DNA from 4 places in the Paenibacillus sp. VCA1 genome. Region 4 is predicted to be linked to each of the others. Evidence: riboswitches for the same ligand, from Rfam matches in the RefSeq annotation. Region 4 holds a riboswitch; each other region holds the start of a gene.
What was found. A riboswitch is a leader RNA that binds a small molecule or an ion and turns the genes downstream of it on or off. The one in region 4 is predicted to bind cyclic di-GMP.

Region 1 (4,216 bases), on a different contig from region 4:
CGGATGGCGAAAAGGCTCGTGAACCCGATCAGGATTCTCTTCGCATATTCATCTTGGATGAGGGCGTTCATTTTCCAGAACCGGGCGATAAACCAAACGACCAGTCCCGCGATGAGTATGCCGAATCCCCAGCCGAAGCAATAAATCAGATACGGGAACAAGGAGTCGCCGTACGCATAAGGGAGCGTGTCAAGCCGCGCGGCAAAACCATGTCCGAACCAGCCTGCGGAATGAATCGCCGCTTTGGTTTGTATCAATTGATAGCTGTCTTCCCACACCGGATATAGGTAGGCGTGAAGACGATGATATAATTGCCCGACTTGGGTAAGGGCAAATATGTATAAGGACAACAGCGGAAGGGCCAGCAATAGAAACTGGATACCGTTCCTTTTGGTCATCCAAGTCAGCACGAAAAAGGACGCCAGATAGATGCACCCATAAAACCAGGAAAACCCTTGGCAGAACAATAAGACGGGAATCACTCCCCTGCCGATCAGCTGAAAAAGATGTTCCACTCCGCGCCACTCTTTGGCCTGCTTCATCCCCGCCAGCGCCAAGATAAGAATCGGAAGCGAGATCGCCATCATATTGACGCCAAAATTACCGAACGCAAGAAATACTTTCCTTCCATTAAGATCGATTCCTTCATATAAAGTAAACAACATCAGAAGTAACATCCCGTAAAACAGCGTTGCGGAGTGTTTTTGTATTTTTCGGTAATCGACAAAATAAAAGGCCATCAGGCAAACCATGCCCATAAGGGTAAACAGTACTTTTCTCTCGAAAAGCGCACCGCCGAATTGAGGGTACATTCCCGATTGCTGGACGGTAAATACTCCGAAGATGCCTATGAGCGCCATAACCGCTATAATAACAAGGATCTTCCATTCTACTGCCGGCTTGTGCGCCCGGTGCAAGTTGCGTCCAATCTCATTCGGGTCCCCCATCTGGCGGACCGCCTCCGCGGCAGCTTCTTCTTCCGGCATTCCTTTCCCAAGCAGAATCTCCATTCGGTCAGCTACATGGGACGAAAGCTCCTCGCGGATATCCGCATGCAGTTCCTTGGCGCGAACGTGTTTGCATACTTGGTTCAAAAAGGCGGCAATAACCGCATGTTCTTCAAGCTGACGCACTTATGTTCCCTCCCCTATGACCCGGTCCACCGCGGTCCGGAATTGTACCCACTCTTGCGTTTTTTCTTTTAATTGACCCCGGCCCTGATCCGTAATCCGGTAATACTTGCGCTTGCGCCCCTCATGCGTGCTCCAATAGGCATCCAACCAGCCTTCGGCCTCCAACGTATGCAGGATAGGGTATAACGTTCCTTCCTTCATGGAAAATACCCCTTCCGAACTTCGTTCGATCTCTTTGATCAGCTCATAGCCGTACATCTCTTTCTTGTTCAACACCGTGAGCACTAAAATAGCCGTGCTGCCTTTCAGCAGCTCTTTATTGATTGTCATGGCAGTCTCCTCAATACATAGATTTACGATGTATCGTAATGCTATGTATATGAGTATATGAAAATCACATTCGGAAATCAAGAGCTTTTGAAGTTTTTTAAGTACTGCTGGCGGCAAGGATGTACTTATGCCAACTCGTATTACCTGATCTTTATTGCAAGAGGCGGCGGAGATTTTCGTCGTAGTCCGAACGATCGGATCAAGTTCAGAAAATATTCAGATGCTTCCTATATACTGTCTCTTGTTGCTCACTTCTTCCTCAAATATATGCTCGCACGATCATGGCAAACCCGCTTGAAAAACGGGGACGCAAAGCTATAGGGGCTAAAGGATTTGCCATTGAAGCAAATGTCCATGCCAGCCAGCTGCCGAATGCGACGGAAATCTCCGTCTTATTCAGCATGCCATGCTGCTTGACGGAGTTTTTTTTCTTTTTCCTTCAATCCGGAAGGAAGGCAATACGAATAAAGGTGGAATCAGGATGAGGGCTTTACTAGTCGACGACGAGCCGTTAGCTCTGGAATATCTTAAAAAGAAGCTCGAATACGATATTGGCGGCGTGAACATCGTAGGTTTATGTTCCAACCCGTATGATGTGGTCGAAACAGCGGTAAAAGAGCGGCCGGACGTCGTGTTTCTCGACATCCATATGCCGGAGATGAACGGCCTCGAGCTCGGCGAACAATTGCAGGCGGCCGTTCCCGGCGCTGAAATCGTTTTTGTGACGGGTTACGACCAGTATGCCGTACGCGCTTTTGAGCTTTATGCGCTGGACTACATTATGAAACCGGTGCGAATGGACCGTTTGCGCCAAACGGTTCAGCGCCTGCGGGAAAGGCTGCAGCAAGACCCTGAAATTTCCGAAAAAAACAAACCGCCGCTTTTCCTGTGCTTCAACCAGCTTCGGTTCAAAATGCCCGGCAGGGAGCCGCAGGCATTGAGATGGCGCACAAGCAAAGCTCAGGAGTTGTTCGCTTATTTGCTTCACCACCGCGAGCGAACGGTCGATCGCGGCACGCTGACCGAGCTCCTGTGGCCCGATTTTGATGTGCCCCGGGCGACGCAGCAGCTGTACACGACCATCTATCACATCCGCCAAACCCTGTCCAAGGCAGGTCTGACGATGATCCGCATCATCAAAGGAGAACTCGAATCCGGATATCGCCTGACCATCGGGGGAGCCCGAGTGGATACCGAGGAATGGGAGCAGCGGCTCAAGCAATTGGATGCCGTAGACGTCACGAACGTGGATGAACACGAGCAGGTCATGGAGCTGTTCGAAGGGAACTACTTTGGAGAGTATGAATACCTGTGGGCCGAATACGAACGGGAAAGGATCCGGCTCTTATGGCTGCAGCACGCCCAACATCTGGCCGAGTTTTATATCGATCACGACAATGCGAAAGCGGCGATTCATGTCAATCTTCGCATCCAAAGAAAGCTGCCCGACCGCGAGGAAACCTATCTGACCCTGATGAAACTATACGATGCCTCCGGCGACCAGGCCGGCGTGGAAGAACAATATTGGCTCCTTGCGAAAAGGGTGCAGGAGCTGGAGCTCGCCATTCCCCCAAAAATCCTGGAATGGCATGCACGATGGAAGCAGCGGCATGTTCATTAATTGCAGCAAACCCCCGAACGCTTCGTTCAGGGGTTCATGCCGAGCCTGTTTTCATCGCTCCAGCCAGGAGGGAACAAAAGAGGTGTTTGGCGGACATGCGGAGAACTTTTCATGTAAGATCCACCTTCTAGCGTTGGCGATCAAATAAAACATTTGAGGTGCATATCCATGAGTTGTGTTTCTAAAGCATGCAATCGACGCGACATCGCCCATTCCATCCAAAAATACGTCGGGGCGCTAAGCTCTCCGATCGATTCCTTTTTGGAACAACGAATCCTGGATTCCGATTTTTATGAAATCAGCCATCTTGCCGCGCCCGCAGGATATTACGCCGTGAATAGCGACCACTGCCTGACGCAGTTTTATTTGGACCCTCCGTACATTGCCGAATCCCAAGAGATTTTCAACAACGTTATACGCCATCATCACGTGCAATCCATGCTGGTTCCCACATGCGACGAGCTGTTTTTAAGTTTGGCCCTGGACCTTGAGGTCAAGATCGAAAAACAGGCTTATTTTTTCCAGGACGCCAAAACGAACATCCCGGCCGACAAATTATATCCCCACGGGGAATTTAAAGCTGCCGTTGGCCGGGATGCTGCTAACATCGCAACAATGTGCCAGGACTTCATTGGTAAAGTGGAGGAGCGCATTGAAAACGGGGAGCTGTTCACGTTTACCCAAGGGGGGGTTTTGCTTGGAATCGGCATTGTGGAACGCAACAAACTGCTTGACGGGTATGGGAGTCTAGGAATGTTTACGAACCCGTCGCACCGAAACCAAGGAATCGGCAGAACGATCATCCATCACTTGAAGGCATGGTGTTATGACCACAACCTGGTCCCGGTCTGCGGGTGCTCGTATGATAATGCGCCTTCCAAACAAACCTTGGAAAGCGCCGGGATGGCGTCCAAAACCCGATTATTGAACATCAACATCCTTTAAAGCCGCGGATCGATTTCCCGTTCCTGAAGGGGTTACGTTAAAAGGCGGATGGCGGAAGCTTCGACGAAGGCGCTGGAGCGGTACGGGAAAGCGAGTAAGAGAGAAGAAGTTTAAGTAGCAAAATTTTGAAAGACAGGGGGAACTCGTGCGTGTCCAAAGCAGAGAAACGTTTACGCGAGATTGAAAG
Region 2 (4,216 bases), on a different contig from region 4:
TTGCTTTGAATTGGACCGTGTGCCAATTGGTGTCCGAAATGACTCCGAACTGACCGACAACCTGACCTGCAGTATAATGTCCTTGGTCATCACCTTCGGCATCCGTCACCGCTGTGCCGTCTACGCGAAGCGTGCCCGGAACATATTCCAGCCCTGCCGGAATCGCGTCGGAGATCACCAGATTCGTGACCTGACTATCTGCTGCCGCGTTTCGGGTTTGAATCGTATATAAAAGCGTATCTCCTACTTCCGGATGGGCCGAATCCATGTTTCCAGCCGCTTTTTCCTGAAGCGCAGCCTTTTTATTCGATTCAAGCACGGGAACCCGCGGATAAATGTTGATCGTCGTCGTCGGCTTGTCCGGAACGTCGATATTGTCCCCGACTACCGCTGCCGTATTTGCAATATCCTTGCCTGCCTGGCCCGGCAGCACTGTCACTTGAAACGTGACGGTGTGCAATGCGGTATCTTTAATGACACCAAACTGACCGACTACCTTGCCTGAGGCATAATGCCCTTTGTCGTCCCCTTCAGCATCAGTGACAGACACGCCGTCCACCTTTAAACTGCCCGGGACATACTGTAGCCCTGATGGAATTGTATCCGAGATAACAAGATTACTAATGAAGCTGTTAACCACTTTGTTCCGGCTCTGAATCGTGTATAGAAGCGTATCTCCTACTTCCGGGTGGGCCGTATCCGTGTTACCTGTCGCTTTTTGTTGAATGGTTGCCTTTTTCTGAGATTCAAGTTCAGGAGGATTAGGATCGAACTTCGGCGTAACTTCCGATGCCAGATCATAAATCAATCCCCCTGTCATTTCTCCGATGTAAGTGGTGCTCAAAGTATCACGGTTAAGTATATAGAATTTCGGATTACTCAGCCCACCGACGATTAATATATTTCCGTTAGGTAAAAAGCTCATTCCTCTGAACCCATTCTCTACAGGGACACCATCTGCAGAAGATATGGCGATACTGCGAACCATGGTAGACGTTCTTGGGTCCAACTGAACTAATGAACTGTCTTCGTAAAACCATAGATAACCATTACTATCAAAAACCAAATCGCCACCCATATCCTGGTATGACGGGAGACTATAATTCGTTATTTCATTTGATTCCTTTTGTCCCGTAGATAAATCATAGGTTCCTATATAAACCTTACCGTTATGTCCATATACATAATAATATTTCCCATCAAAAATGACAGAACTCCCGGCTATACCCTCCACTTGTGATACAAACTGGGCTGTTCCGTTTTCATTAATTCTGTAAAGTTTAGAAACAGGATTACTGCTGTAAGAATAAGTAGCCGCATAAAAAGCTTTCTCATTCATTGCTACTGCCAATCCGTTTAAACCGGTATTTTCGGTAACACCTGTTATAGTAACACTAGCCTTTGGAGTAGCAGTTGGATTATTGCCATCAAATTGATGGAGTGTCATCCCCTGGATACCATACGAATCAATTTTATTAATCGTTAATGTCCCTGCTGCATGAATTGCACCTGGCGATAAAGGGAGTCCCACGCTAAGGATAAGCAAAAGTACAGAAAACTGAATAAAGAGACGCTTTAATAAATTGGTTCGCTTCATAGAGCGGTCATTGTGCAATTGTCTCCCCCCAAATCATACTTAATTCGAAAGCTCTGATCGTTGATAGAGCGATCATTCCTTCGCCGTCAATCTTTCCAATTTCAGAAAATTACCTTATAGAACTCCTTCCCTCCTCTTTCTTTCGTCTTTTTTATAGACAGGGCTCGAAACCCCAGCTATCAAAATAGTTAAAATTTTAAATATTCAGAAAAAGAAAACCCCCGTCCATAACAGACGGAGGCTTCCGTCGTATTCGGCAGCTGGCTGGCAGTAGCATTTGCGTTTTACAGCAAATCCGTTAGCCCCTATAGCTTTGCGTCCCCATTTTTCAATGGGTTTGCCATGATCGTACGAGCTTATATGTAGTTGAAAAATTTAACATTTACTTAAAAATATAATATATGCGAATCGTAAGTTAGGGACTAGAGTCTCATTTTGCAATATTTCCTTCGTTTTTGTCGTTTCTACTCACCGCTCTATTAGAAAAAACGGTCTGCTTTTGGAAAAATAAAGAGAACCGGCCAATTGGCCGGCTCTCCGGTTATTTTCTCAAGTACATCGATAACGTCCTTTACGTACAGTGCCTCGCCGTCTTCGGCGGCATCAACCCGGAAAAGACAACGCATTCTCGGCGTACGGATCAAAGCGGTTTATCGACATCGTAAGCCCGTTATAAAAGGTATACACATCTCCCGTATACTTATCGACCCAAAAATCATACATCATAGGGATGACGTAATACCTGTCGTTCTCCGATTCGATTTTCAAATGTGTAATGACATTCCTCAAAATGGCCTTGTCATCTTCCCTACCCGGTTTCTCGTTCGCGGCAAGCGGAACAAATGGGCCGAATTTTGATTCATAAGCGATAACGAATTCCTTTTTGGCTTTGTCGATGGCAGCCTCTTTGGAAAGGATCTTGGCATCGCTTGGATACCGGCTGATCATTACATGCGGCAGTCTGGGAACCATATGCGGCTGCGAGAGATCTTTTCCATTAAAATAATCCACTTTGGCGCGCAAAGCTTCGGCCACAAATCTCGCAGGCACGTAGGTGCTACGGTGTATGATTTTTGGCGCGACAGTCATATCGACTTTTTTGCCGTTTACCTTGGCATGCGTGGAGTGCATGAATAATTCGACCGTTTGGCCGCCATCGGCAATCGTGACTTTTTGGGCTTTGGAATCCCACTTGATTTGAGCCCCCAAATGTTCGGCCACGATTCGGACCGGCAGCAGCGTCCTGTTATTTTCCGTCACCACATTCGCATTTTTGATGATGGAGCCGTTGATAAATAATCCTACAAAATCTTTGCCGATGGACTCTTGGCCCGAATCACCATAGCGGATATAAAATTCGGCATCGACTCCTTTTTCATACGGATAAATGGAGATTCCGGCGACATTCGTCGGGGGCACGGCCCCCTCAGCCGATGCATACGCAGAACAAGCCGACCATAACACCGATGATAACAGCATGGATAGAACCAAACGTTTGAGCACCACCATCGCACCTCTTTTTCCTATTTTTAGATGAAATGACTCCCCGCATCGTCATGACTAAAAATGAACTGCCCTGATTGATAAGCTCCTAATGGAAAGTCTTCATCTAAGAGACGGTTTAGCACCCGTTTGGGTTACGAATGGAAGTGCGCAGGACTGTACCAATTTCATGGATCCGGTCGGAAGCATCAGAGCCGCTGCTTGTGCGCCATACGCCAAGCGTCGAGCTGTTTTTGCACTTCGGCACGAACCTCGTCCAGACCGGCCTGCTTCAGTTCCTGATTGAACTTCGGCAGTTCGGTATCGATATCCACGCTGCCTGTCATCAGGCTCGGGTAATATTTTTGCCATACCATCTCGATGTTCTGCATCTGGATCGGCATCATGGATAGATCGGGCGTAAAACCCAGCATGCTGGATTTAACGACTCTTGCGTTGGAAGAACGGAACTGATCCCATTTATTCAAAGGGTCCGGAAACGCGCCGCCCATCGTCTTCAAAATGAACCAGTTGCCCTGAGTATACGTGACCCCCGTGTAACCGGGCGTTTCATCCGGGATGGGATTCCCGCTGGCGTCCTTCGGAGGAATAGGCACGACTTGGCCATTCTCGTCCAAGCTGTAATGCACGCCCTCTATCCCATAATTGAACAAATTGCGGACTTCGGGGTCCGTATTGAGCAAATTCAAAAATTTAATGGACTCTACGGGGTGCTTGGTTTCCGCGCTGACCGCCATAATGCCGCCCCGCAAAGATTCCGTCGTGACGAGCTCGGGCGTTACGGCGTTCGCCACCACCTTGTAGCCGCGGTCCTTGCTCCAGCTGTTTACCGCAAGTGGGCCGCCGTCGGAGGCTTTCCAGAACAACTTCGAACCTATCTTCAGCTTTTGATTCTCCCGTAAAGCAGCATCTTCGTTGATGTAGCCCGCCTTATAATAGCGCCGCAGCGTATTCAGCACTTTCCGTGCTTCTTTCGTTTCGAATATATTCACCACGGGAGCGTTTGGATCTAAGGACTTCACCATCAAAGGCAGCTTCTTGTCTATGACGTATTCGTAGCCGTCCAAGGCGAAGAAGTTCTGCGAGTCCTTGTCCAGCTCCATGGGCAAATAATCC
Region 3 (4,216 bases), 400 kb from region 4:
CACGCGGGCCAGTCCGAGCACTTCGCCCCATAATGCCGCCACTTCTTCCTCACGTTGGCCCACCGGCGCTTCGAAGTTTTCTTCATCGAATGAAACTTCCGGTGCCGGAAGCGCGCGCCGGTCGACTTTGCCGTTGGCCGTCAACGGGAGCTCCGGCAGCATCACCAGCTTGGAAGGCACCATGTAATCCGGCAGCTGCTCCGTCAAAAACGCCTTCATCTCGCCGTAAGAAAACGCTCCGTCCGCCACTGCGTACGCGCACAAATATTTGGCGCCCGAGGCGTCCTCGAGATCGATGACCACGGCTTCGGACACGTTCGGATGCTGCAGCAGCCGATGTTCGATTTCGCCCGTTTCGATCCGGAAGCCGCGGATTTTCACCTGATGGTCGATCCGTCCGAGGAACTCCATGACGCCGTCCTCCGTCCATCTCGCCAGATCGCCCGTGCGGTACAAACGTTCTTCTCCGGTTGTGCCTCCGGGAACAAACTTTTGCATCGTCAGCTCCGGCTGGTTCAAATAACCGCGCGCGAGCCCCTTTCCGGCGATGCACAGCTCGCCGGCGACGCCGACCGGCTGCGGATGGCCGTAGGCGTCCACGATGTAAACTCTCACATGATCGACCGGACGGCCGATCGGAATGTTCGCCGACAGCTCCGTCACCTTATAGGCAGTCGTCACCACCGTGTTTTCCGTCGGTCCGTAGCAGTTGTACAGGTCGTACGTTTGCTTGCTGAACGTCTTCAGTTTATCCCCTCCCGTCAGAAGGACCCGCAGCGTCGGGTGGTCCAGCGTCATGAAATGCTCGCAGAATTGGGTCGGCAAAAAGCTGATCGTAATTCCGTTCTGTTTGAAATATGTATGTAATCTTCCGGAGTCCAGCCGAATTTCTTCGGGAATGACGTGGATGGCCGCACCCGACACCAGATACGGGAACATCTCCCATACGGAGGCATCGAAGCCGAAACCCGCATATTTTGTCGCCCGGTCCCGGTCGGTCACGTTAAATTCCCGGATATGCCACGCGCACAGATTGACAAGCGAGCGATGCTCGACCGTCACGCCTTTCGGACGGCCCGTCGAACCTGACGTATAGATCACGTAAGCCAAATCATCCGGTCCCGGGTATTCACGGGCCTCTAGGGTTTCGACGCCTGCAGCCACCTCAGGAACTGTATCCACGGATGCCTGCGCCGCGCAGACCGTCTCGCCTTGGAAGCGGACTTGTCCGTCCAGCTTCACCTTGGGCTCGGTGACAAGCAGCTCCGTTCCGCTGTCTTCGAGCATGTATGAAATGCGGTCGGCCGGATAGGCGGGGTCGATCGGCATATAAGCCGCTCCCGATTTCAAGATCCCCAGCGTCCCGACGATCATTTCAAGGGACGGCGTCGCGATGATGCCGACGATTCGTTCCCGGCCCGCACCCTTGCGTGCCAATATCCGGGCCAATCTGTCCGCCCGCTCGTTCAGCTCGCCGTAAGTCAAAGATTCGCCTTTGTAAACCACGGCGACCCGATCCGGATTTTTTCGGGCATTCTCCTCAAACCATCCGTGGACCGTCCGGTCCAATCCGGCCGAAGCGGCCGTTTGATTCCAACCGGCCAACAGCGCTTCCTCATCTTCCGCAAGCAGCCGAACGCTGCCGATCGTCATGTCCGGAGCTTGGGCCCAGGCGGTCATGACGTTTTGCAGATGCACGCACATCCGGCGAATGAATTCGTCCGAAAACGCGCCGTCCGCATACCAAACTGCGAAACCGCCGGCACGTTCCCCGTTCAGCGAGACGGCCAGATCAAATTTCCCCTGCAATTCCTCATGTCGGAAGCCGTCACCCGTCAAAACGGCCGTATTGCACACAGCCGATCCTTCATCAGAGCCGGCGCATAGGGCGGCGATTTCCCCGAACGTCGACGATTTCAACTCATGCTCGGCCATGGCGGAGGATACCTGCGTCACGAGCGCTCCGAGCGATGTCGCCCCATCCGCTTTCGCAATGAACGGGTACGCCCGCTCCGCGGAACCGATCACGGCAAACGCCGCCTCCTCCCTCCGCAAATACCGGATCAGGAGAACGCTCCAGGCCGCGCTTAGCAGCGCGCTCGGATCAACCCCCGCGGTTTCGCATGCCTGGCGGATATTCCGACCTGCTTCCTCCGGCCAAGGATGCGTTACCTTCAGCATCGGAATGGACGCCTTTCCGGAATGAATGCGCAGGATCGTCCGTTCCTCGAGTTGGTTCACATACCATTTCCATTCATCCAAATTCGACTTTCCAGTTGTTAGCACCGTCATGTTCATCTTTCCTTTGCTTCTTCATAGGTTTGGATCGTTAAAAAATAAAAAACAAAAAAACTCTACTTGCCGAGAGTAGAGTTGCTTCGATTGCGAAAACATCTTCGGCAGCTGGCTGGCATGGCGTAAAGATCGGGAATCTTGACGCTCGAAGCCCCTTTAGCTTTGTGTCCCTGACTTTCGGCAGGTTTACCTTTAGCTTGAGTTTTCAAAGTACAATATTTCAGATTTTACAGAAAATAAAATGAAATATCTGAAAATACACTTTAAATATATCATGTTTAAATATAAAGTACAGGTTAGATCTTTCCATAAAGAGGTAATATAAGTGTCTATATCCCGAAATTATGGGAAATTCCATAGGTTATCAATGGAAGATGCGCCGTACATCGCTGTCTGAATGACCGTCAAACGACTTCATGCAAGCCAGCATCTCGTCCGGGAACAAACGGCGGCATTGGACCGTTCGCTCGTCGGCCGGCATGCAGACGGCACACTTGTAGTCGGGGTCCAGCGGAACAAGCCGCAGACGCAGCCCGGAATCGACCCGGCCTTGTCGCATGATATGCGCCGTCTCTTGATGCCGGATCGTTTCCAGCGAAGATAATCCGATCGAAAGCCCTTGGCCGACGGCCTTGGCATAACTTTCTTTGAGCGTCCATAACTCATAAAAGAAAGCATCCCTCCTCTCAGGGGGCTGCATCTTCCATTCCGCAAGCTCCCGCGGTGTGAAACACAGCTCGGCTGCTTCCGCTTCGGCGCCGCCGACGCGTTCAACATCAACGCCGATCATTCCTTTTGCGCTTGCGGCGCACACCACCCAATCCATGGAATGGGACACGTTAAAAAAATAGTCCGGAAAGCCCTTCAGGGATGGTTTTCCGAAACCATCCCTGAAGAGCTCGATCTCGTTGAGACGAAGACCGTTTTCCATGCAAGCCGCCACCCGCTTCAGCGCATCCGAAACGATCTGGCGGTCCGCATCCCGTTCCGACCTGTATGTTGCGGCCCGGGTCCTTACCTCGTCGGGCAAGTAGGCAAGCAGCCTCCGAATATGCGCCCCATCCTGCCAATCTTTAAGATTTACGGTATATATCGTTGCGATGCCTTCCACCTTCTTCGTATTTCTGCCGCTCCCGTGCGATCGTCGCCATGTCCCGTCAAGGAATCAGTTTGAGCTTGCGCGCCTGCTCCTCGGTCAAAATAAATTCCTCGGCCGGCCACACCTCATCTTCGTCATCCATGCCGAACATGCCCATGACTTCGGACCAAATTCCCTTTTCCACGGCTTCCTCTTGGGTAATGATAACCTTCATCCTTGACCAGCCTCCTACTGTTGACCGTATTTTATTCAAGTATTACCCAATCCGGAGCCCTTGTCGACCAGAAACCAATAACCGGAATGGAGAATAAGTTCAACGATCCCTTATGCCTTCGATTTCGACGACGCCGGCGAAGGCCCTTTGGCGAACTGCATCCGCCCCGCTCCCATCATCGACACCGATACCAGGGCAAAAAATACCGGGAGCAGCGCCCATAAAAATGCATGGTCGACGGAAAGCGACAGCGCCGCGCTGATTTTTTCCATGACCGGCTGCGGAATGAGCGCCCTCGTCTCGGGCGACAGCAAATGCTGCGGGTCGGCGCTTGCAGGCATCGCTTTTCCCGCGTCTCCCAGCTTTTCCGTCAGCTGGCTCTTGAAATCATTGCGCTGAATGATGCCGAAAATCGTGATCCCGATCGTCATCCCAAGCGAACGCAGGAAGGAAATGGTCGAGTTCGCCGAGCCGCGCTGCCGAGCCTCCATCCCCTGGATGGCCGACATGCTGAGCACGGAAAACGAGAAGCCGATGCCGAAACCGGTAATAATCATATACAGGGTGAGTAAGGTCCGGGACGTGTCAGGCGTAATGGTGGCAAGCAA
Region 4 (4,216 bases):
TGTCTACTTCTATTGTTTTCGATACTGGCGCTGATGTTTTAGTGTCTTTGGTCGCGGTTACTTCAACATTGTAAGTGCCATTCGGCAAATCCGTATCCGGCTTTACGCTCCAGTTGCCATTCGCGTCTGCGGTAGTTGTAAGCGTAATATTGTCATTAACTTTAACCGTAACCGTCGCTCCCGGTGTCGCTGTACCCGCAAACTCCGGCTTTCCAGTAAACACTTTTTCTCCGGACGGTTGATCCATCGCCACCGCTGGCGCTAATGTGTCTACTTCTACGGTCTTCGATACTGGCGTCGATGTTTTACCGTCTTTGGTTGCCGTAATTTCAACATTGTAAGTGTCGTCAGGCAAATCCGTGTCCGGCTTTACGCTCCAGTTGCCATTCGCATCTGCAATAGTTGTGAGGGTAATATTGTCATTAATCTTAACCTTAACCGTTGCTCCCGGTGTCGCTGTACCCGCAAACTCCGGCTTTCCAGTGAACACTTTATCTCCGGACGGCTGTTCAAGCGCTACCGCCGGTGGCGTTGTGTCTACTTCTAAGGTCTTCAATACTGGCGCTGATGTTCTATCGTAATTGGTAGCTGTGATTTCAATATTGTATATATCATTTGGCAAATCCGTATCCGGCTTTACACTCCAGTTGCCATTGGCATCTGCGGTTGCCGTGAGCGTAATATTATCATCAATTTTAACCTTAACTGTTGCTCCCGGTGTCGCTGTACCCGCAAACTCCGGCTTTCCAATGAACACTTTATCTCCGGATGGTTGATCCAGCGTTACCGTTGGCAACGATTGCCACAACAGAGCATTACCCACGCCATAAACTGCAAAAAGAGGATAGTTATCAGCAATCAGATTTTCCAGCCCCGCCAAGTCGCCTGCTATTGCTTGTCCAAACTTACTACCTGCAGTCATACGATTTTGTGCGGTAATACCTGCTTTTCCGGTAAATGCGCCCTTTAGGGTAAGAAACGTATTGCCTTGCAGATTAACGTTTCGATCCTTTTGTTGGCCTGATTCTACTATTGTATTCCCAGTTATGCTTGCATCGCCGGAAAGATTGAACGTCCCTGCTTGCAGATCTACTCCACCGCCGATATTATCAGTAATCAGACCACCGGTCATAGTGAAAGTACCGCCACCAATCAAAACCGTACCTGAACTCGCATACGAATTACCTCTAATTTCCCCACCAGTCATTTCTACAACTGCAGTAGAACTCATGAGATAGACTGCACTTCCAGGAAACTTCGAGTAATTATTTTGTAAAACAGCACCTTCTGTAATGAACAGTTTTCCCGACCTATCGACATTCACTATTCTTCCCCAGGAAGGATCGGAATTACCGTCAATTATAATATTTTTCAAAGTTAGCCCGCCCGCTGTGAGATTAATTAGTGTGTCCTTTTGGGCACCAGTTGGGGTCCCACGTTTAATTACAGCAGGATTTACGACACCATCAGCCGTGGTGATCGTAATATTCTTTGCCTGATTAATTTCAAGGAATGAATTATTCTGTGCGGATAATGTGATATTGTCCAAGAGAAATATCGTTCCTCCGTCATTTATCTCTAAATAGGCCTTGCTCAATGTGGCATACGGAAACTTTTTAGTTCCATCCCCAGTGGTGTCATTGCCGCCACTGGCTACATAAACTTCCGAAGAAGCGGCATAACTGATCGGAGTCCCTAAGCTTGCCCCTATACCCGTGAAGACAAGAGAAAAAATCAGGAACATCATCCCTATTTTCCGTAAACTAATGTTATTGCTTAGCAAATAGATCATTCCTTTCTTGTGTGAAGTTATTTTAATGCACTCTTTTAGCTACCCTTGTCCACCTCTTTTGTTACTTTTTTAAAAAATGCTATGTCAGGATCACACGAGCTGCAGAAGTCAATTGGCACAAAAACGATAAGAATTACGGCCAGTCCTTACAGCAACGGGCTCCTTCAATAGAATAACTAAGAAAATAAAAACTCCATCCAATAGCAAGCGCCAGTAGACGGAGTTTCCCGTCGTATTCGGCAGCTGGCTGGCATAGGCACTTAGCTTCCTTTAGCCCCTTTAGCTTTGCGTCCCCGATTTTCAAGCGGGTTTGCTCTTTTCGTACGAGTGTATATATGTAAAATTTGCAGTAAAACTTCCTATTTGTTAGCCTTCCTCAAAATTATAGGCTAGTCAACTAGCCTCGATTTTGTTGAATTGTATCTCATGATGTCTGTTTTAGTACTTTAGTAGCTACTTTTGACATTATATGTGGCAATTCTGAATATTTTCTGAATAAACCTGCTGTTGTCAGAATAAAACCAAAAGAGTCTGTCCCTAAAGTAGTTTTGCTCACTTGAAGAGAAAGCTAGCTTGATGAAAGTGAAAAAAGAAATGGCGGTGCTAGGTGGTTATGCCTGCACCGCCATTTCTGGCTTTTGGTCAAAAGGCATCCTCTGCAGGGTGCCTTGATTCATACCTAACAAAAGATGCCTCATACTAAACTCTTTGAGAAGATTCTAGCGACTCTGACTGCCGGCCCCGATAATCAATTAACAGCTGCTGCATTTTTTCCACCGTCCCGTCTTGATGGGGAACATGAATGGAAACGGTCAAATTTGTATCGTTCAAATGCTGAAATGAAACAAAATCAAAATTCAAAATCCCGAGATTCGGACACTGCAGCGCTTTGGGAGCATCGATGGCATCGAGAATCTCATGGGAGTCCCAAAATTCCCGAAACTCGCTGCTGGCTTGACACAACGCCTCGAATTGACCAGACCACCAGGGGTCGTCAACGTGCCGCGCATACCCCGCATGGAAATTTGCGGCGACCCGCCGCGCATGCAATTCCCATTGGTCTCCCTTGAGGTAGCGAAAACGGGGCGAAGTAAACGTCATCCAGACAAAATTCCGCTCCCTTTCAGACATAGCCGCGAGATCCCCGTTCAACGCGCAATAGGCCTCATTCCAAGCAATAATGTTCATACGTGCATCCATCACATTTGACGGGGACAAATTTTGGCTATCCAAAAAACGTTGAAGCTCAGGTGTTACCTTAGAGGTTGGATTCGTTTCGACTAAGGGGATCTGCTTACGTGCAAGATAATACAGATGCCTGCGTTCCGATTCATCGAGCCGAAGCACTTCTGCTATTCGATCAAGAACCTCGGCGGATACGTTGATATGACGCCCTTGTTCCAAGTAGGTATACCAATCCAGTCCCACGTCTGCCAACAGAGCGACCTCGCTGCGGCGCAGCCCGGGTGTCCGTCTGCGTCCGGTTTCCGGCAATCCCGCTTGCTTAGGGGTCATTCGTTCCCGGCGTGAGCGTAAAAAACGGGACAATTCCTCATAACGGTCCAATCTGTACGCCATGATCTCCATGCCTCCTATCCATTGATGAACGTAGGATTCCCGATCCTACGATAACCAGATCTCTTCCTAGCCTCGTTAGGTGCATATACACTAGTCTATGTTCTCCTTAGGGAGAATAGCAAGTATGGATGAGACCGTGATGATCGGCTAAAGCCTGTTCATATCCATCCATTCTAACCAATATGATGAGGTGATGAAAATGAAAGTAGCTGCCATTGTCGGGAGCATTCGCAAAGAATCCTTTAACTTGAAGTTAGCCTATTATATTCAAAACCGTTATAAGCATCTTTTTCAATTGGATGTATTGAATATTCGGGATCTGCCTTTTTACGATCAGGATACGGAGTCCGCTCCGCCGCAGCCGGTTATCGATTTTAAAGGCAAAGTCGCTGCTGCCGACGCCGTTTTATGGGTCACTCCCGAGTATAATTCAACCATTCCCGGCGTCATGGCGAATGCGATTGACTGGTTATCCCGCGTTGATCGAGTCATGATCGGGAAGCCCTCATGGATTGTAGGGTCTTCCATGGGATTGTTGGGATCGGTAAAAGCGCAGGGTCATCTGCGCGACATTCTCTTTGCATCCGGCATTTCCTCGCCGCTGTTACCGGGAAATGAGGTGTACATCGGCCTTGTTCATGAGAAGTTTAATGAGATGGGCGTGCTGACGGATGAAGCTACCATAAAGCACCTTGATCTCGTAGCCGAAAACTTCGTGAAATGGATGAAGGAAATTTCCCTATTGCAGCAGTTCCAAAGTCAAAAATAATCAGCAACCTTGGAGGGAGAAAAATGTTTGAGCATATTGTGTTTTTGAAGTTTAAGCCCGATGTTTCCAATACGGAA

Region 1: linked by a shared signal. The riboswitch ahead of RJP21_RS00540 (response regulator) and the one ahead of RJP21_RS08585 (Ig-like domain-containing protein) in region 4 are both predicted to bind cyclic di-GMP.
Region 2: linked by a shared signal. The riboswitch ahead of RJP21_RS00455 (Ig-like domain-containing protein) and the one ahead of RJP21_RS08585 (Ig-like domain-containing protein) in region 4 are both predicted to bind cyclic di-GMP.
Region 3: linked by a shared signal. The riboswitch ahead of RJP21_RS06935 (non-ribosomal peptide synthetase) and the one ahead of RJP21_RS08585 (Ig-like domain-containing protein) in region 4 are both predicted to bind cyclic di-GMP.

What each region holds. Positions count from the first base shown of each region.
Region 1 is NZ_JAVLSX010000001.1:109,644-113,859, reverse strand. Features, by position in the region: gene RJP21_RS00550 (FtsW/RodA/SpoVE family cell cycle protein) at 1-1,133, opposite strand, end outside; gene RJP21_RS00545 (PadR family transcriptional regulator) at 1,134-1,463, opposite strand; cyclic di-GMP riboswitch class I at 1,737-1,836, shown strand; gene RJP21_RS00540 (response regulator) at 1,945-3,084, shown strand; gene RJP21_RS00535 (GNAT family N-acetyltransferase) at 3,253-4,029, shown strand; gene RJP21_RS00530 (hypothetical protein) at 4,179-4,216, shown strand, end outside.
Region 2 is NZ_JAVLSX010000001.1:86,739-90,954, reverse strand. Features, by position in the region: partial or broken gene RJP21_RS00455 (Ig-like domain-containing protein) at 1-1,615, opposite strand, end outside; cyclic di-GMP riboswitch class I at 1,850-1,949, opposite strand; gene RJP21_RS00450 (copper amine oxidase N-terminal domain-containing protein) at 2,201-3,106, opposite strand; gene RJP21_RS00445 (ABC transporter substrate-binding protein) at 3,289-4,216, opposite strand, start outside.
Region 3 is NZ_JAVLSX010000003.1:44,916-49,131, forward strand. Features, by position in the region: gene RJP21_RS06935 (non-ribosomal peptide synthetase) at 1-2,292, opposite strand, end outside; cyclic di-GMP riboswitch class I at 2,396-2,496, opposite strand; gene RJP21_RS06940 (4'-phosphopantetheinyl transferase family protein) at 2,660-3,406, opposite strand; gene RJP21_RS06945 (hypothetical protein) at 3,453-3,608, opposite strand; gene RJP21_RS06950 (MDR family MFS transporter) at 3,719-4,216, opposite strand, start outside.
Region 4 is NZ_JAVLSX010000003.1:449,566-453,781, forward strand. Features, by position in the region: gene RJP21_RS08585 (Ig-like domain-containing protein) at 1-1,747, opposite strand, end outside; cyclic di-GMP riboswitch class I at 2,028-2,117, opposite strand; gene RJP21_RS08590 (helix-turn-helix transcriptional regulator) at 2,492-3,370, opposite strand; gene RJP21_RS08595 (NADPH-dependent FMN reductase) at 3,570-4,139, shown strand; gene RJP21_RS08600 (Dabb family protein) at 4,163-4,216, shown strand, end outside.